One region of the Pantoea phytostimulans genome, then DNA from elsewhere that is predicted to be linked to it. Evidence: riboswitches for the same ligand, from Rfam matches in the RefSeq annotation. Region 1 holds a riboswitch; each other region holds the start of a gene.
The links. A riboswitch is a leader RNA that binds a small molecule or an ion and turns the genes downstream of it on or off. The one in region 1 is predicted to bind thiamine pyrophosphate.

Region 1 (5,929 bases):
ACATGCGGCATTGTTGCGATACTGATCATTGCCAGAAAACGCCATAAAGTGCCCTATACCTGGTAGTATGAGGGGAGAGAATTGTGCGCCTGTAAGAATAAACTTTCCGTTGATTGCCATTTGGCTTTAATCCCTTATTAGTAATCCACTCTTATGATAAGGTTTTTATTGTTGATTTAAAGAAATCATCAAAATTAACAGCGTATTAATTACAATTTCAAAAGCTTTTAGCACGATGGTAGGCTCTGCCAGGGGCTCAGTCACGCTTCATAAAGAGTACTTGGTTAACCTCATCACAACGCGTTTGGTGAGTATTGCCTGATAAGGGATAGGTAGGGAGGCAAGGGAAATAAATTATATTTGCTGAGATAAAATTTAGGATCGTCTTTTAATACATAAATTAGCTGGGGCCTCAGCCCCAACTCCTGACAGATTCATCAATCGACGTTCTAGAGGTATTTGATGGTTTCTTATCGCAGGTTAACGACGGAACTAAAGGACGCTATAGCAACCTTCGCCGTATGATTGTTTTTGCAGGTTCTGATGCATACAGCAAGTTACGTTTTCATACGTCGATGAAAAGTGCATTCCAATATGTTAGTCCACTTGATGAAGGAAATATCATTACACAGAGACGTGAAATCTTACCCAACGTTAAAACATTCACAATGCCTGGCATTGCAGTTGACGTAGTTAAAATCACAGACCCACTTCTAACATAATGGCGAAGATTGATATTCAAGATGACGAAGGAAATAGCCTTATCATCGACAAAATCAACGACAGAATGTTGGTTAGCTTGATTAATATCAGCCGATTAGCAGCACATTACAAAATAACTCCGCAACTTGTAGCCTTAAGAACCTGCAAAACAATTATTGATGGTGAAGGGAAGCCTTATCGGAGTTTGGTTACGGCGGTTAATTCGCCAGTTAGAAAATAGAGTAAAACGCCTTAATGATTGATCCTCGCACTGCGGGGATTTTTGTATAGGGCTTCTGCGCGTTATCAAAGCGGTCAAAGTGGGATACAAAGCGGTTTACAAGCTGGGATCAACTCACCTATGATTGCACTGAGTGATTGAGCAATTATTATAAAAATATGCTTATCTATCAATGACTAGGGGTGCCTTTTAGGCTGAGATATACCCTTTGAACCTGATCTGGATTAATGCCAGCGTAGGGAAGTCTGATGCCTGACCGCATTTGCCTTCTTGTTCGCCGGTTGGGAGTTATGATGACACATCAACCTGAACACCTTTCTGACGCGCACGTCGCGCGTATCCTGCATCAATTTCGCCAACACGCGCCGCTGGTTCATTGCATGACCAATGATGTCGTGCAAACCTTCACGGCCAATGTACTGCTGGCGCTCAACGCGTCGCCTGCCATGGTTATCGATCCTGAAGAAGCTGCGCAATTCAGCGGCTTTGCCGACGCGTTGCTGATTAATGTGGGCACCTTAACGCAGGATCGTCAACTCGCTATGCAAGCCGCCGTTACCGCCGCCAATCAAGCTGGCACGCCATGGACACTTGATCCGGTTGCGGTGGGCGCGCTCACGTTACGCAGCGCATTCTGCCAGCAATTGCTGAGTCAAAAACCCGCCGCTATTCGCGGTAATGCCTCTGAAATTTTAGCGCTAGCGCAGCAAGCTGCGGGCGGGCGAGGCGTTGATAGTTTGCATCAGGCCGATGCCGCAGTGGCAGCCGCTCAGCAGCTTGCTCGCGATTATCACACCCTTGTGATCGTCACCGGCGAAGTTGATTACGCCACTGATGGCTCACGCACCTTAACCATTTCCGGCGGTAGCCCACTGATGACACGCGTAGTCGGCACGGGCTGCGCGTTATCGGCGGTAGTTGCCGCTTTCAGCAGCCTGCCGGGCGATGGCTTGCTCAACGTTGCCTGTGCATGTCGGGTGATGGCGCTGGCAGGGAAAAAAGCGGCGGCGCAAGCGCAAGGGCCGGGCACCTTTGTCGCCGCGTTTCTTGATGCGTTATGGATGCTGGAGGTGGCAGCATGAAGCGCATTAACGCCTTAACCATCGCCGGCACCGATCCCAGTGGCGGAGCCGGGATCCAAGCCGATCTCAAAGCTTTCTCTGCGTTAGGCGCTTATGGCACCAGCGTTATTACTGCGCTGGTGGCGCAAAATACCTGCGGCGTGCAATCGGTTTACCGCGTGGATCCTGACTTTGTCACGGCGCAGTTGGATTCAGTGCTGGATGATGTGCGCATCGATAGCGCGAAAATCGGCATGTTAGCGGAAACCGCGATTGTGGAGCGCGTGGCTCAGCGCCTGAAACGAGCCAGTTTACCCTTTGTCGTGCTGGATACGGTGATGGTGGCCAAGAGCGGCGATGCACTGCTTTCACCGGATGCAATTGCCAGCGTGCGTGAACTGTTATTGCCACAGGTTTCACTGATTACCCCGAATTTGCCAGAAGCCGCCGCACTGTTAAATTGTGCAATTGCGCACAACGAAGATGAAATGCTGACGCAGGGTGAAGCGCTGCTGGCGTTGGGTTGTCAGGCGGTGCTGATGAAAGGGGGACACCTGAGCAATGAGGAAAGCCCGGACTGGCTGATTACGCGCTCAGCTCAGCAACGTTTTACCGCACCTCGTGTGAATACGCGTCACACACACGGCACCGGTTGTACGCTTTCGGCGGCGCTAGCGGCGCTGCGTCCACGCCATCAAAACTGGCAGGAGACGTTAACGGAAGCCAAAGCCTGGTTGCAGCAAGCCTTGTTACACGCTGATTCACTGGAAGTGGGCAAAGGCATTGGGCCGGTGCATCACTTCCATCAATGGTGGTAAGGAGAGAGACTAAAACGGGGCTTTTTCCTGGGGATCCGTCTGAAAAATGGAGTCAGCAATTTGCGTCATAGCGTGAATAAGGTCCAGGCTGTGGGGGTCGAATCGGCGGGTGCCGGTTCACCCTCGACAGCTAACAGGAGTTGACATGACGGACATCGTACAGTTATTGGGCAAAGAAGCGGATTCCCTTCTTCAACATCGCTGCATGACCCTTCCAGCGGAAAGCCTGTATTTACCAGGCGCGGATTTCGTTGATCGGGTAATGATCGACAACAACCGTTCTCCTGCGGTACTGCGCAATATGCAAACGCTGTATAACACCGGTCGCCTGGCGGGAACCGGTTATCTCTCTATTCTGCCGGTCGATCAGGGTGTAGAGCATTCAGCTGGCGCCTCGTTTGCCGCTAATCCGCACTATTTTGATCCCAAAAACATTGTTGAACTGGCGATCGAAGCGGGCTGTAATTGCGTAGCATCAACCTACGGTGTATTGGCTTCCGTATCGCGTCGTTATGCGCACCGCATTCCATTTTTAATGAAGCTTAACCACAACGAAACGCTGAGTTATCCGGCGCAATACGATCAAACGCTGTATGCCAGCGTCGATCAGGCGTTCAACATGGGCGCAGTAGCGGTTGGCGCGACTATTTACTTCGGTTCAGAGCAATCACGCCGCCAAATTGAAGAAATTTCTGCGGCTTTTGAGCGCGCACATGAATTGGGCCTGGTCACAGTATTGTGGGCTTACCTGCGCAATAACGACTTTAAAAAGGATGGCGTGGATTATCACTCCAGTGCGGATTTAACGGGTCAGGCGAACCATTTGGCGGCGACGATTGGTGCCGACATCGTTAAGCAGAAAATGGCGGAAAACAACGGCGGCTATAACGCGGTGAAATTTGGTCATACCGATGAGCGCGTTTACACCAAGCTGACTACTGAAAATCCCATCGATTTGGTGCGTTATCAGTTAGCAAACTGCTATATGGGCCGCGCCGGGTTGATCAATTCGGGTGGCGCGTCAGCGGGTGAAACAGATATTGCCGAATCAGTGCGTACCGCCGTTATTAACAAACGTGCCGGAGGCATGGGATTGATTCTGGGACGTAAGGCGTTCAAGAAATCGTTGAAGGATGGCGTCGCGCTGATAAATGCAGTGCAGGATGTTTATTTGTCAAAAGAGGTGACGATTGCGTAAGGAGTGAGTCCTCTGCGCGCTGCCCCCCATCCCGGCCTTCCTCCGCGAAGCGGGGGAAGGAGACGCTGCCACATGCCGTCTCATCACTAACATAAAGCAGCATCTTCCTCCCCCATTTATGGGGGAGGATTGAGGTGGGGGACAAACGACCTCGCACTTCAGAGGATTGAGGTGGGGGCAAACGGCCTCGCACTTCAAAAGAATAAGGGGACAAACGACTCAAGGCCCTTCAAACCATTCACTGTTGCGTTCGGCAATGGGCGTTATTGAGAAAATCATCTCTTGTAGATGGCGGCGCATCGCTGCTTCTGCGGCATCAGCATCATGAGCTTGTAGCGCTGCGAAAATTTCCTGATGCTGCTCAATCAAACTTTCCGGGGGGGAAACTTCACTCAAGGTTAAAAAGCGCACCCGATCCATCGCCGCCTTGATATTTTCCACCGTTTCCCACGCCAGCGTGCAGTTGATGCTCTCAGCAATTAAACGGTGAAACTCATCATCCAGGCTAAGAAATGCCTGGCTGTCATGCCGCTCAGCAGCCATTTTTTGCAATTGCAAATTGTGTTCCAGCGCCATCAAAGCCGGCGACGCGATCTCCACTGCGGCACGGCGAACCACCGCAATCTCCACTGCTTCGCGGATGAAACGCCCATCGGCTACGCGCTTAGCGGAAATCTTACGCACGAAGGTGCCACGTTGTGGCAGCACCTGTACCAATCCGGCTTCTGCCAGCTTAATAAAAGCTTCACGTACCGGCTGACGTGAAACATTGAAGCGAGCAGAAACTTCTTTCTCAGAGAGCAACGAACCGGGTTGAATCACACAGGTGACGATATCTTTGCGCAGATAACGGTAAATCTGCTGGTTCACTGGCTCGCTGGTGGTAATGGTATAGGCGATCGTCATGCGGCAATGTCCATATTACGGCTGACATAAGCCAGCCCGTAGAGAAAGAATCAGTCTAATCAGCACGCTGCATCTGCGCCAGTGCTTTTGCTACCGCACAATCATGCCGCGTTCATTATTTGATGTACGGTAGCGCGGGCGCCTTGCTGCACCAGTTGCTGATAAAAATGCGTTAATCGGGCAACAAAGTCACCATTTTGTGCCAAATCTTCGCCAAACACCGCGTTCATCCCCAACAAAGCCCGCACGCGAGCTTCACCGTCTTCGCTGTTTTTCACACACTCGGCCAGCGCATTTTTCAGAGGATCTCGTATCTCAATCGGCTGGCCTTGTTCATCTACACCGCCGACATAACGCATCCAGGCGGCAATGCCAAGCAGCAGCAGGTCGCAGCGGCTGCCGTTACGCAGGTGCCAGCGCAGACTATCCAACATCCGTTGTGGCAACTTTTGGGTGCCATCGGTAGCGATCTGATAAGTACGATGTTTAATCGCGCGGTTTTCATAGCGGGCGATTAACGAGTCGGCGTAGGCTTGCAAATCTACCCCTTGAGTGCGCAAGGTTGGCGCTTGCTCATCCACCATTAATGCGCGAGCGGCAGCCCGGAAGTGGCTGTCACCCATGCAATCGCTGATGTGTTCGTAGCCCGCCAAAAAACCCAAATAGGCGAGGAATGAATGGCTACCATTCAGCATCCGCAGCTTCATCTCTTCAAAAGGCAGTACATCGTTTACCAGTTCGGCACCGGCTTTTTCCCACGCTGGGCGGCCGCTGACAAAGTTATCTTCAACCACCCACTGAAAAAACGGCTCTGCTTCTACGGCCACCGGATCCTCCGAACCCAGACGTGCGGTGAGCTGCTCGAAAGCGCTTTCAGTCATGGCAGGTACAATGCGATCAACCATCGTGGAAGGGAAAGTGATGTGTTGCTGAATGTAGTCGGCTAAATCGTCATCCTGACGCTGCGCCAGTTGCACAATCACATTGCGCGTGACATGGCCAT
Region 2 (5,929 bases), 630 kb from region 1:
GCATCCGGCTAAGTGGCTGGAGAATCATGAAATCAGCAGTAAGGTGGCGATACTTTCTCTGACGCACGATCCGCGTATTGATGAACTCACCATGATGGAGGCGGTTAATACCCCTGCGTTTTATCTCGGTGTGATGGGTTCAGTTAAAAACAGCGCTAAACGCCGACAGCGGCTGGTGGAGATCGGGGGACTGAGTGAAGAAGAGCTGACGCGCATTCAGGCGCCCGTGGGCATTAGGATTGGCAGTAAAACACCGGCAGAGATCGCCTTGTCGGTGATGGCAGATGTGGTAAGGGTCAAAAACCTTTAACCGCTGAAGTGGGTTAGCCCGCAACAGGGCTAACCCAACACGTTAATTAATTTCTGTCGCGTATTGTTCAACTGGCGTGATTTTCTTAATCAGCTTGTTATCAAATAAAAACTGCTCATAAGCCTGATAACGCGGTTTATCTAACGTCGCAGGCTCCGTGGCAAACAGCGGCAGCGTCTTCATCCACGCCTGATGATTCAACGGGGTATTTAACTCAGGATGCTGACGAGCAAAAACCTTCCAGCTCTCTTCAGGGTGCGCACGTAAATAGGCTGTACCTTTCTCCAGCGCGATAAGAAACTTTTTGATCTTCGGTTCGGCAACGGCATCGCGGTTAGCCACAATAATTAATTCATCGTAAGCCGGGACGCCATAATCCTCGACGTTAAGCACGACCGGATCTTTACCCTGCAATGTCATCTCCAATGCTTCGATATTGCGGTAGCCGCCAATCACGGCATCCACCTTTCCGGTTAACAGGGCGCTGGTGAGCTGAAAGTTTACGTTGATCAGTTTGACTGCGTTTGCGTTGAGATTTTCATGTTTGAGCATGGTGGCCAATGTCGCCTGCTCGATGCCGCTCACAGAATATCCCACGGTTTTACCGTTGAGATCGGCTGGCGTCTTAATGCTTTTATCCAACGAAATAACGGTGTTAAGCGGCGTGTTAATTAAGGTGCCTACGCGTACCAGCGGCAAACCCTGATCGGCAAAAAAATGGATTTGCGGCTGATAGGTAATGGCTAAGTCGGCCTGTTTAGCTGCCACGAGGCGGGGCGGTAAAGCGGGATCGGAAGGGGGAATAATCTGCACATCCAGCCCCTGTGCGCTAAATGCGCCGATCTGCTCAGCCACCATGATCGGCGCGTGGTCGGGATTGATGTACCAGTCGAGCATGAGCGTGAGTTTTTCATTGGCGCTCGCGCTGGTGGCTAAAACGGCGCTGGCAATCAGGACGGTTAGGCGCATTTTAAACAGGGTTTTACGTTGGGGGTTGTGGTTATTCATCGTTGTCAGGTATCCAGTTGATCACACGTTTCAGCAAAGCATCAATCACGCTCCAAAGCAGAAGCGTCATCAGCACCAAAATAAACAGGGCGGCAAAGCACATATCACTCTGCATTCGAGCATTGGCATTCAGCATGACGTAGCCCAATCCTTCAGCCGAACCGACCCATTCGCCGATGATCGCGCCGATCGGTGCCACGGCGGCGGCCATGCGCAATCCTGAACCAAACGCAGGCAAGGCCGCCATCAGGCGTACGTGACGTAACTGGGCATACGGCGAAGCGCGCAGGGTGCGGGCTAAATCGAGGTAGTCGTTATTGACGCGGCGCATACCGTCGAAAAACGTAGATGTGACCGGAAAGAAGATCACTAACACTGCCATCACCACTTTTGCGCTCATGCCAAAGCCAAACCACAGCACCAGCAGCGGGGCCAGCGCAAACACCGGAATCGCCTGGCTGGTCAATACCAGCGGCATCAGCCAACGTTGCAGCCGTGGCGAGTAGATCATGCACAGCGCCAGGCTACAGCCGAGCAAGACACCGATGACGAATCCGCTGGCAATTTCTGACAGCGTAATCAGCGAGTGGTAGGCCAGGAACGGCGCATTATCCCAGGCGGCAAGCAACACGGCGCGCGGCGCGGGCAACAAGAAAGCAGGGATGTCACCCCATTTTGTTGCCAGCCACCAAACGCCAATCAGGCCGATAAAAACGCTGAGCCCACGCCTGCTGCGTGCAAGACGATTGTGTTTCATCCTGCCGCCTTGATCAGTCGTTGCAACAGCTCAGCCTGACTTCTCATCGAATCAAGATCGTCGGGCGCACGCGGCGGTAATCCAGCAATGCTGTGCGAGTCATCAATGCCGAAAGGATAGGGTGAAAGCACCAACAAACGGTGACTCAAGCGGCAGGCTTCAGCGGGATCGTGGGTAATCAGCAGCACGGTATGTTGTGCCAGTAATTCAGCCGCCAGGGTTTGAATTTGCGTGCGGGTAATGGCATCCAGCGCGGAGAACGGCTCATCCATCAATACAATCGGTTGCCGTTCATAGAGGGTACGGGCCAGCGCAGCACGCTGACGCATACCGCCGGAAAGGGTGGCCGGCAGGGATTTTTCTTCGCGGCTCAAGCCTACACGCGCCAGCAAATGCCTTGCCCAATCGCGATCGACTTTTTCGCCCCGCAAACGCGCGCCCAGCGCCACGTTATCTATCACCGATAACCACGGATAAAGCAGATCTTTTTGCCCCATCCAGGCTATGCGGCCCGCCAAGGGTTGATTATCGCTGCCCGTCACCGAGCCAGAAGTGGGTGGCGCAAGGCCAGCAATAATGCGTAACAAGCTGCTTTTCCCTGCACCGCTGGCACCCAGAAGCGCCACGAATTCGCCGCCGGTGATATCCATATTCAGCCGGTCAAAAATGATCTGCTCACCGAACTTTAAGCTGAGATCGCGCACTTTAATACCGGGAATGGCGCTTAGCGGCTGCATGCGGAAATCAACGCGTTTGAGGTGTTACCGGCATTGAGTCCCATTTGCCAAAATGCGCTCTCTAAGCGCGTTGCAGTGGTGAAGATATTGGCTAGCGCATCAAAACGGCTTTCACCACCGCGCTGGCGTGCGATATTTTCAAACAGCGTCAGCGAAGCCTGCACGCCAGCCAAATAGCTTTCATCGCCATAGTTTTGTATCCAAGCAGCATAGGGATTATTGCGCATCACAGTGGCGGGATTGTTTAATAAACCAAGCCCAATTTCGGCATAACCTGCGACACAAGGCATCAATGCCGCCAGCAAATCCAGCGCATCACCAGAATGTCCAATATCCAAAACGTAGCGGGTGTAGTTCAGCGTTTCTGGTGCTTCAGCGTCGTTGACGATGTCGCTTTCGCTCAATCCCCATTGCGCGCAATACGTGAGATGCAAGGGCAGCTCACTGACAATAGCGTTGAGGGATGTGGTTGCCGCACGCATTTCGGGTAGCGTGTGGAGTTTGCTGACCAACAAGGCGTAAGCGCGGGCAAAATGCAGCAGGAAGAGATAATCTTGCGTGAGGTAACGCTGAAAAGCGGCGTGCGGCAGGGTACCCGCAGCGAGCTGTTGCACAAAAGTGTGCGAGACATAATCGTGCCAGTGTTGACCCGCTTGCTGGCGAAGACGGCCATATAAGCAATCATTGAACATTGAGAGAGACATGGGACCTCCAGTGATAAGTGGAGATCCGGGCATACTGAGGTAAGAACAGGCATTTGCTGAGTGCAATATTGCCAACCCGTCCCTTCGCTGGCATGACCCAGATCAGGTTCAAAGGGTTCGGCTTACGCCATCTCAGCCCATTTCAGGACACCCCTCGGAGACACTTTTTATACGTCAATTAAAGGGTGAATTCAACGTGTCGATATTGTGGGTTTGGCCGAGTTAGCCACGCTTACTGCAAATTTCCCTCTGCTTTTAACAGAGAAACCTCTCTTTAACTCTTCAGGAGCACGTCATGGATTTGGATACACGCTATTCGCTACAAACGCTTTCGCCACCGCAATGCTTCCGTTATATCGCGGGCCCCGTTTTATCTGATGAAACCCTGAAGCAACGCGTGGTTGAAGTGGTTAATATGATGAAGCAGCACGGGCTGGCGCACTTGGTTATCTATGCAGATAAAGAACATGGCGGCAATTTTGAGTATCTGGCGGGGTTTATTCCGCGTTTTGAAGAGGCACTTTTAGTACTCAGTGATCAAGCTGCTATTAGTTACATCATAGGTAATGAGAACCTCAAACTTGTGCCTTATGCACGTAATGCAGGATTACCTCTGCATGCGCCGATCTTTTCGCTGCCCAATCAACCCATGACACATGAACAGCCGTTAGAGACGTTGCTCGCGAGCGCAGGTTTAATCGCTGGGCAAAAAGTGGGCGTCGTCGGGTGGAAGCTTTTCACCGGCAATGCTGAGCAGCGAAGCAGCCTGTTTGATGTTCCTGCATTTATTCTTGATGCGGTTAAGAAGGCGGTAGGGGGACAACATTGTGTTGTTAACGCAACGGGGATATTTATCTCGCCTGAATATGGCGTTCGCCGCATAAACCGGGCAGATGAAATCGCTTTTTATGAATATGGCGCCAATTTGGCCTCAACCAATGTCCTTAGCGCGCTGGACAGCATTGAACTCGGCAAAAGCGAAAAAGAGATCGGCCATTTGCTGGCTGCCGACGGTCAACCGAATAACGTTATTATGATTGCCGCCAGCGGGGATCGCTTTGCGCATGCCAACCTTTATCCTTCGGATAAACGCATCTGCCTGGGCGATAAGATCTCGCTGACGGTTGGCTTCAAAGGTGGACTCACCAGTCGCTCAGCCTATGTGGTTGCCGACGACACCGCGTTGCCCGACGCGGTTTCTGACTGGCTGACGCAGTTAGCCACGCCCTATTATCATGCCGTGGTGACCTGGCTCGAGAGTTTGCGGGTAGGCATCACGGGCGGAGAAATGTATGCCATTGTCGAGAATGTTCTACCAAAAGCGCGTTATCACTGGCATTTGAACCCGGGGCATTTGGTGGCGGATGAAGAGTGGCTTTGCTCACCAATCTATCCTGATTCCACAATTCCATTAACCAGCGGGATGCTATTGCAGATTGATATTATTCCCTCTTTGCCGGGTTATGGCGGCAGTAACATAGAAGATACGGTTGGGCTGGCAGACATTACATTGCAACAGCAGCTAGCGGCACAATTCCCCGAAGTATGGAAAAGGATGGAAATTCGCAAACGTTATTTGAAAGAGGTAGTAAATATTAAGGTTTCAGATGAGGTAATTTTACTTTCTAATACGGTAGGTTATCTGCGTCCTTTTTTGTTGGATAAAACTCGCGCACTGGTTCGCGTTAAGTAATGAGCAGGTCGCATTTACATTATGACTAACAGGCGTTAACGATGAGCAGTGACATTAAATCTTTATCTTTTCTTGGACCACGAGTCGCTATTATAGGGCCATCTAACAGTGGGAAATCGACGCTGGCCAATGCGATTTCTCATAAAACATCTTATCCCGCAATACACCTTGATCAGCTTTATCATTTACCTGGCACGCATTGGCAGGCGCGACCTAAATCGCATTTTTTAGACCTGCATCGGGCGGCTATCGATCAAGAGTGTTGGATTATTGAGGGTAATTACTCCAGCTGCCTGAAGGAAAGAATGGATCGCGCAACAGGCGTAATTTTACTGGATATCAGTTTACCCTTGATGCTCATGCGTTATTTCCGACGTACCGTCTTCCAGCGTGAACGAATAGGTGGCGTGCTGGCAGAACATCAGCGCGATCGCATTAATAGCGACATGTTGAAATATCTGCTTTTCACCACCCCGAAGAATAGAGCGCATCACCGGGCGATATTTGATGAATTAACGACGCCAAAAGTGGCCTTGTTATCAGCAGAGCAGGTGAAGCGTTGCTGGAAAGAGTGGGCGTTGAAATGAACCCGCTGCAGCGGACGTCAGTGGTTAAAAAGAGAAGGGGGTATATAACGAAGAAGCCAACGTGTTGGCCACAGGCATAAAATGATTTCCATATAATACAGGCTATTGGGTCAAGCAAAGTTAAACAGATTAA
Region 3 (5,929 bases), 1.6 Mb from region 1:
AACGTGGTGAAGTGGTGGGAAATGCATTCATAATTTTTCCTCCAGAGTCGTATCCGCTGGGTGATAAAGCTCACCTCCACGACTGCGAAAATTTTCAGACATCTGCGCCATACCCATTTCAATCGGCTGCGCTGCGGCTTCTTGTTGTGCGGCATATTCACGCACTTCCTGCGTGATTTTCATTGAGCAAAATTTCGGGCCACACATTGAGCAAAAATGCGCCACCTTGCCCGATTCTTGCGGTAGCGTTTCATCGTGATAGGCGTGCGCGGTATGGGGATCTAACGCCAGATTAAACTGATCTTCCCAACGGAATTCGAAACGCGCTTTGGACATGGCGTTATCGCGAATTTGCGCGCCAGGATGCCCTTTGGCGAGATCGGCGGCGTGAGCAGCAATTTTGTAAGTGATTAAGCCTTGCTTTACATCTTCTTTATTCGGCAGGCCAAGATGCTCTTTTGGCGTGACGTAACACAGCATCGCACAGCCAAACCAGCCAATCATGGCTGCGCCAATACCGGAAGTGAAGTGATCGTAACCCGGTGCGATGTCAGTTGTTAGTGGGCCGAGCGTATAAAAAGGGGCTTCATGGCAATGTTCAAGCTGTTCGGTCATGTTGCGGCGTATCATCTGCATCGGAACGTGGCCAGGGCCTTCAATCATTACCTGTACGTCATATTCCCAGGCAATCTTCGTCAATTCACCCAACGTATGCAGCTCGGCAAACTGCGCTTCATCGTTGGCATCCTGAATAGAACCTGGGCGTAAGCCATCTCCCAACGAAAGCGAGACATCGTATGCGGCGCAAATTTCACAAATCTCCCGAAAATGCTGATAGAGAAAGCTCTCTTTGTGATGTGACAGGCACCATTTGGCCATAATCGAACCGCCACGCGAGACAATGCCGGTCAGGCGTTTTGCCGTCATCGGCACGTAACGCAGCAGCACGCCAGCATGAATCGTAAAGTAGTCGACACCTTGCTCAGCCTGTTCTAACAGCGTATCGCGGAATATTTCCCAGTTAAGATCCTCTGCCACGCCATTCACTTTTTCCAGCGCCTGATAAATCGGTACGGTACCAATCGGAACCGGGCTGTTACGCAAAATCCACTCACGTGTTTCGTGTATATAACGGCCGGTGGAGAGATCCATTACCGTGTCAGCACCCCAACGCGTTGACCACACTAATTTTTCCACTTCTTCTTCAATAGAGGAGGTTACTGCCGAGTTCCCGATATTGGCGTTCACCTTCACCAAAAAGTTGCGACCAATAATCATCGGCTCCGATTCGGGGTGATTAATATTGGCGGGAATAATGGCGCGACCCTCGGCGACTTCCTGGCGCACAAACTCCGGCGTAATATTTTCCGGTAAATTAGCACCGAAACTGTATCCCGGATGCTGTTGCAGCAGCACTTCACCACGTATACGCTCGCGGCCCATATTTTCACGCAGTGCGATGTACTCCATTTCTGGCGTGATGATGCCCTGACGCGCGTAGTGCAATTGTGTCACCCGGCGACCGGACTTGGCACGTCGCGGTTGAGGTAAATGCTCGAAACGCAAATGATCAAGACCGTCATCGGCCAAACGCTGCTGCGTGTAAGTCGAGCTAATTTGCGTGAGATTTTCGCTGTCATCGCGATCGTTAATCCAGCCAGCACGCAGTTTTTCAAGACCGCGATGCACATCAATCTGCGCGTCTGGATCACCATAAGCGCCTGCCGTGTCATACACCGGCACGGCTTCATTCTCTTCGAAGCGAGGTTCGTCCTTGGTACCGCCAATTTGGGTGGCGCTGAGTTGAATTTCACGCATTGGCACGCGAATGTCAGCACGGCTACCGGTAATCCAAATGCGTTTAGAGTGGGGGAATGCACTGCCGCCTTGCAGGGAATCGATAAATTCCTGCGCCTGGGCACGTTGTTCGCGACGATTGGTTTTCGAAGTAGACATAGCAATTTTCCAGTTAAGGGGGAACGTTGCTTGTCCGGAGTTCGGAAGGAGTAAGCGATACGATGGACAAAAATAGTGCCAGCGTACTAAGAAGATTTACTCTTGTTCCCTACGCAGGTTCTAACCTGGTCAGGTTCCGCGGATCCCGAATAAACGGTCTCAGCCCGAAGGCACTCCGACAAGAAATTAAAAACGGGTTTATCAGACTGGCGTCATCAAAACCCGTTCAGCATAAAAGGGCTTTTAGGTAATCACAAGACTTTTACATGTGATTAACGTTAAGCGGGACGAGCCATCTGGCTGTCATTGGCGACCGGCGGGCGCGCCAGCTGTTGATCCCACGCCAGCTGAATCAATTTATCTTCCAGCGTGAAGCGGGTTTCTAAAACTTCGCCGACTTCAGAAAGCGCTTTCTGGAAAGTCACGCAGTTATCATCGTCAATTGCCTGTTGCAAATGACCATCATACAGCTGCATCAAACGTTCCGTATTGGCTTCAAGCGGCGGATAGATCTGCGCAGCAGCAATCATCGGACTGTCGCCACTCATTTCACTAATAATGCGCTCGTAAATATTGAAGTGTCCGGCAGAAAGGTAATCCACCAAGCCGTGACAAAAATTATCCAACGCCTGTTCATCCAGCGTCGTTAAAGCTTCTTTATTGGGTTTCAATCCTACCAAATGGTAATAGGCGACTAAGAGTTGGCGACGGGCTTCAAGCCACGAATCCACCAGTTCGTTGCTGCCACCTACGCGCTCGGCCAGGACGTCTAACTGGTTAAGCATATCTAACTCCATGTGAGTTATAGTTGTTTATCTACACACTTAACATCAGGACTTCAGCGTGCCATTTGACGCTAAGGATGACGAAAAAAATGCAATTCGAGATCACAAGCGTAGACGCTGGATGGTGGGTTGTCAGCCATGAGCAAAAACTTTGGCTGCCACAAGGTGAATTACCGCATGGACCTGCAGAAAAATTCGGTCTGACTGGCACTAAAGGTCAGGTCATCGGCGAGTGGCTGGGTGAAAAAGTGTGGCTCATTTGCGAAGCGCGATCTGAAAGCATGTTCTCGGTACGTCAATTAATCGATGAAGAAGTTGGCCTGTTTCAACTCGCTGGGCGCGGTGTTCAACTGGCAGAGTTTTATCGATCCCATCGCTGGTGCGGCTATTGCGGTCACGAAATGAACCGCAGCAAACATGAATTTGCCTGTTTGTGTAGTCATTGTCGTGAGCGTTATTACCCGCAGATCGCGCCTTGTATCATTGTTGCGATTCGTCGGGGTGATGAAATCCTGCTGGCGAATCATGCGCGACAACGTAATAACATTTATACCGTGCTGGCGGGATTCGTCGAGGTGGGCGAAACGCTGGAGCAAGCTGTGGCGCGTGAAGTGATGGAAGAGAGCAATGTGCGGGTTAAAAATGTGCGTTACGTGACGTCACAACCCTGGCCTTTTCCACAATCATTGATGGTGGCGTTTATGGCTGAGTATGAGAGCGGGGATCTGCAACATGACGGCAAAGAGTTGCTGGATGCAGGTTGGTTCCGCTATGACGCGCTGCCAATGCTACCGCCGCCAGGCACCGTGGCGCGCCGCTTGATAGAAGATACCGTCGCCATCTGCCGCGCCGGAGCATAAGGAAAGTGCTACACTACGCGCTTGAAATTGAGAGAGCCTTAAAATGACTGAACTGAAGAATGATCGTTATCTGCGCGCCCTGTTACGTCAGCCGGTTGATGTCACGCCGGTCTGGATGATGCGACAAGCCGGGCGTTATTTACCGGAATACAAAGCGACCCGCGCCGAAGCCGGCGATTTTATGTCGCTGTGTAAAAACGCCGAGCTGGCTTGCGAAGTTACGCTACAGCCGCTGCGTCGTTATGAACTGGATGCGGCGATCCTCTTCAGCGATATCTTAACGATTCCCGATGCGATGGGGCTTGGACTTTACTTCGAAACCGGTGAAGGCCCGCGCTTTTCAAACCCAATTACCTGTCGAGCCGATGTTGAGCGCCTGCCGATCCCCGATCCTGAACAGGAACTGGGTTATGTTATGAACGCTGTGCGCACTATTCGTAAGAATTTAAAAGGCGAAGTGCCGCTGATTGGTTTCTCAGGCAGTCCGTGGACGTTGGCAACATATATGGTCGAAGGCGGCAGCAGCAAAGCCTTTACTAAGATAAAAAAGATGATGTACGCCGATCCCACAACGCTGCATGCGATGCTGAACAAGCTGGCAGACAGCGTCATTTTGTACTTGAATGCACAAATACGTGCCGGTGCGCAGTCGGTAATGGTGTTCGATACTTGGGGTGGGGTGTTGACGGGTCGAGATTATCGCGAGTTCTCGCTTTATTACATGCATAAAATTGTCGATAGCGTTTTGCATGAAAATGAAGGGCGCCGCGTGCCGATTACGCTGTTCACCAAAGGTGGCGGGCAATGGCTGGAAGCGATGGCGGAAACGGGTTGTGATGCGCTCGGCCTAGACTGGACAACTGATATCGGTGACGCTCGCCGTCGCGTAGGTGACAAAGTCGCCTTGCAAGGCAACATGGATCCTTCCATGCTTTATGCACCACCTGCACGTATTGAGCAGGAAGTCGCGGGAATTCTGGAAAGCTTTGGCAAAGGTGATGGTCACGTATTCAACCTGGGTCACGGCATTCATCAGGATGTCCCACCTGAACACGCGGGCACGTTTGTTGAAGCCGTGCATCGCTTATCTCGTCCATGGCACCAGGAGTAAATATGGATATTGCCGCACTACGTGCCGAGCAGCTTCAACGCGCCGCAGACGTGGTGCGTGAGGATGATTTTGACGTGTTGCCGCCACGCTTTATCGGCGGCGCAGACGTTGGCTTTGAGCAAGAGGGTACTATCACGCGTGCCGCTCTGGTCATCCTTGAGTATCCTTCTCTGAAGCTGGTGGAACATCGCATTGCGCGTATCGAAACCACCATGCCGTATATTCCCGGCTTTCTCTCTTTCCGTGAGTATCCCGCGTTAATGGCGGCATGGCAGATGCTTGAGCAAAAACCCGATCTGTTATTTGTTGATGGTCACGGTATTTCGCATCCTCGTCGGCTGGGTGTTGCATCACACTTTGGCTTGCTGGTGGATGTTCCTACGATTGGCGTCGCTAAGCGTCGCTTATGTGGTCGTTATCAAGACGTTGACCCACAACCGGGAAGCCGCCAGCCGCTGATCGACAAAGGCGAGCAAATCGGTTGGGTATGGCGTAGCAAACAGCGTTGTAACCCCTTGTTCATTGCGACCGGGCATCGTGTTAGCCTGGACAGTGCGCTGCATTGGGTTGAAAACTGTACGCGCGGCTATCGTTTGCCTGAGCCTACGCGCTGGGCGGATGCTGTCGCTTCAAATCGTACCGCCTTTCAGCGTTGGCAAAACACGCTTTAACGCTGTTTACGCGGCATTTTTACGATACACTGCCGCCAGCTAAACGAATAAGAGCCACCTTCATGTTACAAAATCCCGTTCATCTGCGTCTGGCAAAGCTGGAAAGCTGGCAACACCTGACCTTTATGGCTTGCCTGTGCGAACGCATGTATCCCAATTACTGGGCTTTTTGCGAGCAGACGCAGTTTGCCGATCCGGCGCTTTACCGTCGTATTCTCGATTTGATTTGGGAAAACCTGACGGTCAAAGATGCAAAGATTAATTTTGATAGCCAACTTGAGAAGCTGGAAGCTGCTATTCCTGATGGCGAAGCTTTTGAGGTTTACGGCGTTTATCCGGCTATCGATGCCTGTGTGGCATTAAGCGAAGTGCTCCATGCACAGTTAAGTGGTGAGACGCTGGAACATGCCATTGAAGTCAGCGAAAGCTCAATCACCACGATAGCGATGCTGGAAATGACTCAGGCAGGTCGTGAAATGACCGATGAAGAGCTGCGTGAAAACCCAGCAATAATCGATGAATGGGACCTGCAATGGGAGATTTTTC
Region 4 (5,929 bases), on a different replicon from region 1:
GCCCCCACATTTTTGAAGTGTTTCTGGAACCTACCTGCCCTTTCTCGGTCCGCGCTTTTAACAAATTTGACGCGCTGCTGAGCGAAGTGGGTGAGGAGAAAATGACACTGAAAATTCGCTTACAATCACAGCCCTGGCATCTCTTTTCAGGCGTGATTGTGCGCTACATTCTGGCGGCCTCTTTTCAGGGTAAAGAAGCAGCAAAAGCAGTGATGAAAGCCGTTGCCGATCATCGGGAAGAATTTGAATTTACCGATCATTGTAGCGGTCCTAACATGGATGCTACGCCTCATCAGATCCTTGCTCGCCTGAAAGATTACAGCGGAATTGATGCGTATGAGATATTCGCGCGCGCCGATCTGCAAACCGAGATCAAATGGCATTGCAAATATGCACGCCAGAACGGCATCCACGTTTCACCCACTTTTATGATTAACGGCTTGGTGCAGCCCGATATCGGCAGCGGTGATGACATTACTGACTGGGCTAAACGCATCCTGGCTTAATCAATGCTGCCCATTATCACCAAGATTGTTGATAATGGGCGCATATTTCAACGCCCTAAACTTAAGGATTCAGCGATGGCATTGACGCTCGAACAATTAAAAATCAAATATCCCAACGCCCTTGCCTGGCCGTTTGGCGATTCAGCCGAGTTGGCTAATCAGCTTGCTACATTAGTGATCGCCGGTAAAAAGGTCGCCAGCTGCGGCTCTTTGCAATCCTGGAACGCAGATGACCACAAACCGCAGCCTGGCAGCTACAGTATTATCCTCAACGGCAATAATCAGCCGGTCTGTGTTATTCGCACTACCGGCTTGTTCCTGACACGTTTTGATCGCGTAACGCCTGAAATGGCGATGCTGGAAGGCGAAGGCGATCTCAGCCTTGATCACTGGAAGCAAGAGCATCAGCGCTTTTTCCAAAACGAAGGCAGTTTTCATCCTGAGATGGAACTGGTATTTGAGACCTTTCAATTAACTGAAGTGGTATAAATTCACCGATCAGGATTGATAAAAGTACACGATGAGGTTTAGAAAATAAGTGTGATGTTATGCAAACTTTCACGTTACGCTAAACCTCATTAATTGACCCTTTTTATGTGTGATTCTGAGGCTTAGGCTAATGCCCTCCCTGAAAGCGAGTAGCAGCGCGGATTGAGCACGCCGTACCAATAACCATTAACCGCCATGTTGGCTTGCATAATGGTTAGTAGTATTAATTTCAATGCACGATCTTCATTATCTGGCAGCCCGCTATTAGAACTCATCCGCGACCAACAGAACATTGCCACTCTTCGTATTGACAATGAACGGTAACAAAGCGGAGGGAGAGCTTTCCCTATTGGGAAAATAACATTCACGGCTAAATGCGTCTCTACTGATAAATGCAGGTCTTAATGCACGCATTACTCACGCAATGTTTAACATTGATTCGCTGCAATTATTGCTAATCGGCGATGCCCACGTTGCTCCAGTGCCTGCGCAGCCTTAGCCGCACGCATTCCGCTGGCACACACCAGTACAATGCGCTGTTTTTCAGGCGCCTGCCAGGCTGCGAGCTCATCAGGCAACAGACGCAGAACGTCGTCAGCGATGCTGGTTGGCGCTTCCATAACACTGCGCAAATCAATAATACAATCTTCAGGCGTAAGCAGTTGTAGGTCGATAAACGGCACGCCGGGATGCGCCGGCTCCTCCGCATAATCAAAGCGGAACTGCCTCACGTGCCACTCGACAAAATCGCACTTAATCATACAACCGAGGGGCGACGGCTTGAGTTGCAGCAAGATGCTGAGCGCCATTTGTGCCTGTAATGCACCAAGCGTTGCCACGGCTGGCCCCATTACGCCCGCGGTATTGCAGTTAGCGGATGCAGTAGGCAACTGAGGGAAAAGTGCCCGATAGCTCGGTGCATCTGCACAGAAGCTACCGACATAACCTGTTCGGCCCAGTACCGAGGCGCAGACCAGCGGAATATGGCGCGGATAGCAGACGTCAGAGAGTTGATAGGTAATAGCGAAATTATCAGCCGCGTCGATCACAATATCGATGCCATCAAGCGCATGACTTATCATACTGGCGCGCAGTGTGTGCGGATGTGCTTCTACAATCGATTCGGGATTGCGCTGCGCTAGCGCCCGCTGGGCGCATACTGCTTTTGATTGACCCACATCTGCCATGCCAAACAGCGTTTGCCGGTGAAGATTATGCAGTTCAACCACGTCACCGTCGTAAAGCTTTATAAATCCTACCCCTGCGCCCACCAGCAGCGGCAGTAGTGTTGATCCCAAGCCACCCGCACCAACCACCAGCACGCGTGCGCTTGCCAGACGCTGCTGCCCGGCATCGCCTATTTCCGGCAGCATCGATTGCCGCTGATAACGACTCATCTTTTATCCTCAACTGAACTCGGCCAAACCGAAAATGGGTGTAGAAGCGGCTGCCATGTCGCGGCGTTCCATCATCCCTGCCTGCTGCGCTTCCAGGCCAGCATGGATTGCTGAGGCAAACGCACCCGCCATACGCACCGGATCGCGTGCTTTTGCCACAGCCGTATTGAGCAGGATCCCGTCAAAACCCATTTCCATCGCCTGTGCCGCCTGGCTCGGCGCGCCAATGCCGGCATCAATGATCAACGGAATGCCTTTGAACCAGGCACGCATAGAACGCAATCCTTCGATATTGCGTAATCCCTGACCGGAACCGATAGGCGCGCCCCAAGGCATCAATAATTCACAGCCCGCTTCCAGTAATTTTTCGCCAACAATAAGATCTTCCGTGGTGTAAGGGAAAACGTTGAAACCGTCGGCGCAAAGAATGCGTGCGGCTTCGACCAAGGCAAAAGGATCGGGTTGCAGCGTGTCGGCATGCCCAATGACCTCCAGTTTTATCCAGGATGTATTGAAGAGTTCGCGTGCCATTTGCGCGGTGGTTACCGCCTCTTTGACTGTGTGACAACCGGCAGTGTTAGGCAGAATTCGCGTGTTCAGCGACTTCAACAGTTCACGGAATGCACCACCTGCATTGCCCTCGCGGCGCAGGCTAACCGTAATAATTTCAGTGCCCGATGCGCTAATCGCTTGCGCCAGCACATCAGGCGACGGATAACCGGCGGTTCCCAGTAAAAATCGCGACTGGGGTTGGAAATCGTAAAACATACTTAACCTCCCTGCATCGGTGACAAAATTTCTAGCTGACAACCTGCGGTGATGTGCTGAGCGTCGTAGCGAGATCGCGGTACAAATTCACCGTCCACGGCGCTGGCGACGCAGCTGGCATCTATCTGCTGTTCTTGAAGCAGTTCTGCCAAGGTGTTGGCTTCCGTTTCGATCGGACGACCATTAAGTTGAATACGCATTACAAAACCTCCTGGGCCAGTTGCTGCATCAGTTTTTCAGCCATAATGGGTGCCAGCAAAAAACCATGCCGATACATACCGTTTAAGGAAAATATGCCGTGTTGGTAGCGAACCTCAGGCAGGTTATCGCGATAGGCGGGACGCAGACCGGTGCCGCTTTCAACAATGCGAGCTTCAGCCAGTGCCGGATGAAGGGTGTACGCCGCGCTAAGCAATTCCATCATGGCGCGCGCGCTGATTGGGCTGTCGTCATGACTTTCCACCATGGTGGCACCCAGCATAAAGCGCCCTGCTGCTCGCGGCACCAGATAGCAAGGGAATCGAGGGTGTAACAGGCGAACCGGGCGCGAGAACTGAATTTCATCAGTTTGCAGGATCAGCATTTCACCGCGCACAGCGCGCAGTGCAGGCTGGTCTTCGGCAGCGTGGATGCCGCGACAATCAATGATTTTTCCGCTGGGTTCGCCGTTATGAAAAGAGACATTGGACTGCAGCAATTTTGCGCGCAGTTGCTGCATAGCATCACGTGGATTTAGGTGCGCTTCGCCTGAAAAGAACAAGCCGCGTGCGAAGCGATTTTCCAACGCAGGTTCGATTTCGCCCGGTGCAACCCATTGATGCTCCGACGTCATTTTTGCGAAGCGCGTCAGTTCCAGGCTATCACGCGGCGGCGCAATAACTAACGTGCCGTTATGTTCAACGCCATCAACACGTTTTGACCACCACGCAGCGGAATGCTGTCCCCAATCGATAACCGCTTGAGGTGCGCTTTCAGCTTCGCACCAAGGTGCAAGCATGCCGCCAGCCCAATGCGAAGCCGGAAGACATTCCTCTTTGCTGATCACTTCGACGGATTCACCCTGTTCGACCAGCAGCGTGGCGACACATAAACCTGACACACCGCTGCCTAAAACCGACCAGCGGCTCATGATGCGGAGTCTGCGAGTAAAGCAGTTACATTGGGAGAGTTCATCACATTGGCCTCGTCGTTTAACAGCGAAGACCCGTGATACATGAAAGGAAAAAAGGCGAGAGCAGTGCGGATCGGCCCTTGCGGCAAGGAGCTCAACGCACTGAGATCCAGGTCTTCCTACGCCAGTATCAACTGGGTCAGGTTCTAAGGGTCGCTAAGCCGCGCATTGCGCTATTAGCCTCTCAGTCTCTTCGGCGAGACTCCCCTGACGGGTTCTAGTTTTATTTTAAGGACGGGGATTCGTCAAGGGCACGTGAAGGAAATCCTGATTAAAAACGTCACTCATCCTTGAATGAACGTGATCAAATAAAAGAACGTTATCCCGCGTTGCGCTGGAAATGGCTGTTTACAAAGGCGCGACAACGTGGCGATACAGGGTCGAGGAATACCTGCTCCGGTGCGCCAGATTCCTCCACGATTCCTTGATGCAGAAACACCGCTTTGTTCGATACTTCGCGGGCGAAACCCATTTCATGGGTCACGATGATCATGGTGCGCCCCTCTTCCGCCAGGCTGCGGATTACGCGCAACACCTCTCCTACCAGTTCTGGATCGAGTGCTGAAGTCGGTTCATCAAACAGGATCGCTTTTGGTTGCTGCGCCAGCGCACGCGCAATCGCAACGCGCTGTTGTTGCCCACCCGAAAGTTGTGAAGGCCAGGCATCGCGCTTTGCATACAATCCCACTTTGTGCAGCAACGCTTCGGCTTCTTCAATCGCCTCTTTGTGACTGCGCTTTTGCACATGCACCGGCGCTTCAATAATATTTTGCATCACGGTTTTATGCGGCCACAGATTAAAACTTTGAAACACAAAGCCAAGCTGCATACGCATCAGCTTGATGCGACGACGCTGCTCACGGCTGAGCTTTTCCTCCGTGTTATCGATAGAGACGATTTCATCGCCCACCGAAATCTCACCAGCCTGAGGCACTTCCAGGAAAGGAATGCAACGCAGCAAGGTACTTTTACCGGAGCCACTGGCGCCAATCAGCGAAATAACATCACCGTCGTGTGCCGTCAGGCTGATATCGTGCAGCACTTCATGGCCCGCGTAACTCTTTCTGAGATGACTCAGCATAATCGTGGGTTTGGTCATGACCGCGCTCCAAAATAGTAAGGTGATAAACGTCGTTCCAGCATCGAGACGCCTTTGCTAACCAGCATGGTAAGCAGCAGATAAATCACGGCGGCGCTCAGGAACACTTCCAGTGCGCGGAAAGTGGACGAAACAATGGAATCCGCAATACCGGTCATCTCCATCAGGCTGATAGTGCTGACCAGCGAAGTGGCTTTGATCATTGAGATGATCTCATTGCTGTAGGCCGGTAATGCCTGGCGAATGGCAATGGGTAGCGTGATGCGAGTGAAGATTTTATGCGACGACATGCCAGAAACTTTTGCCGCTTCCAGTGACTGTATGCTGACGGCACGCAAGCCGCCACGCAAGATTTCTGAGGTATACGCCGCATCGTTGAGGATCAGCGCCAGTAATCCGCACCAGTAAGGATCGCGCAGCAACGGCCAAAAAATACTTTCACGAATGGCGGGTAAGCTGCCCAAGCCGTAATAAACCATAAAGATTTGGATCAGCAGCG

Region 2: linked by a shared signal. The riboswitch ahead of tenA (thiaminase II) and the one ahead of thiM (hydroxyethylthiazole kinase) in region 1 are both predicted to bind thiamine pyrophosphate.
Region 3: linked by a shared signal. The riboswitch ahead of thiC (phosphomethylpyrimidine synthase ThiC) and the one ahead of thiM (hydroxyethylthiazole kinase) in region 1 are both predicted to bind thiamine pyrophosphate.
Region 4: linked by a shared signal. The riboswitch ahead of ACF2G4_RS19530 (FAD-dependent oxidoreductase) and the one ahead of thiM (hydroxyethylthiazole kinase) in region 1 are both predicted to bind thiamine pyrophosphate.

What each region holds. Positions count from the first base shown of each region.
Region 1 covers NZ_CP173698.1:1,715,473-1,721,401, reverse strand. The annotation lists gene ACF2G4_RS08055 (DUF2778 domain-containing protein) at 1-120, opposite strand, end outside; TPP riboswitch at 1,112-1,202, shown strand; gene thiM (hydroxyethylthiazole kinase) at 1,234-2,025, shown strand; gene thiD (bifunctional hydroxymethylpyrimidine kinase/phosphomethylpyrimidine kinase) at 2,022-2,822, shown strand; gene fbaB (class I fructose-bisphosphate aldolase) at 2,968-4,020, shown strand; gene ACF2G4_RS08035 (GntR family transcriptional regulator) at 4,240-4,926, opposite strand; gene ACF2G4_RS08030 (mannitol dehydrogenase family protein) at 5,028-5,929, opposite strand, start outside.
Region 2 covers NZ_CP173698.1:1,083,388-1,089,316, reverse strand. The annotation lists gene ACF2G4_RS05190 (XdhC family protein) at 1-310, shown strand, start outside; gene ACF2G4_RS05185 (ABC transporter substrate-binding protein) at 353-1,279, opposite strand; gene ACF2G4_RS05180 (ABC transporter permease) at 1,311-2,075, opposite strand; gene ACF2G4_RS05175 (ABC transporter ATP-binding protein) at 2,072-2,812, opposite strand; gene tenA (thiaminase II) at 2,800-3,516, opposite strand; TPP riboswitch at 3,579-3,681, opposite strand; gene ACF2G4_RS05165 (M24 family metallopeptidase) at 3,812-5,209, shown strand; partial or broken gene ACF2G4_RS05160 (GTPase) at 5,251-5,352, shown strand; gene ACF2G4_RS05155 (DNA topology modulation protein FlaR) at 5,515-5,796, shown strand.
Region 3 covers NZ_CP173698.1:3,341,056-3,346,984, forward strand. The annotation lists gene thiE (thiamine phosphate synthase) at 1-31, opposite strand, end outside; gene thiC (phosphomethylpyrimidine synthase ThiC) at 28-1,956, opposite strand; TPP riboswitch at 2,046-2,144, opposite strand; gene rsd (sigma D regulator) at 2,235-2,741, opposite strand; gene nudC (NAD(+) diphosphatase) at 2,831-3,601, shown strand; gene hemE (uroporphyrinogen decarboxylase) at 3,645-4,712, shown strand; gene nfi (deoxyribonuclease V) at 4,715-5,383, shown strand; gene ACF2G4_RS15665 (YjaG family protein) at 5,446-5,929, shown strand, end outside.
Region 4 covers NZ_CP173699.1:221,310-227,238, reverse strand. The annotation lists gene ACF2G4_RS19555 (DsbA family protein) at 1-506, shown strand, start outside; gene ACF2G4_RS19550 (ASCH domain-containing protein) at 582-995, shown strand; gene ACF2G4_RS19545 (ThiF family adenylyltransferase) at 1,424-2,392, opposite strand; gene ACF2G4_RS19540 (thiazole synthase) at 2,402-3,160, opposite strand; gene thiS (sulfur carrier protein ThiS) at 3,163-3,360, opposite strand; gene ACF2G4_RS19530 (FAD-dependent oxidoreductase) at 3,360-4,289, opposite strand; TPP riboswitch at 4,431-4,550, opposite strand; gene ACF2G4_RS19525 (ABC transporter ATP-binding protein) at 4,651-5,430, opposite strand; gene ACF2G4_RS19520 (ABC transporter permease) at 5,427-5,929, opposite strand, start outside.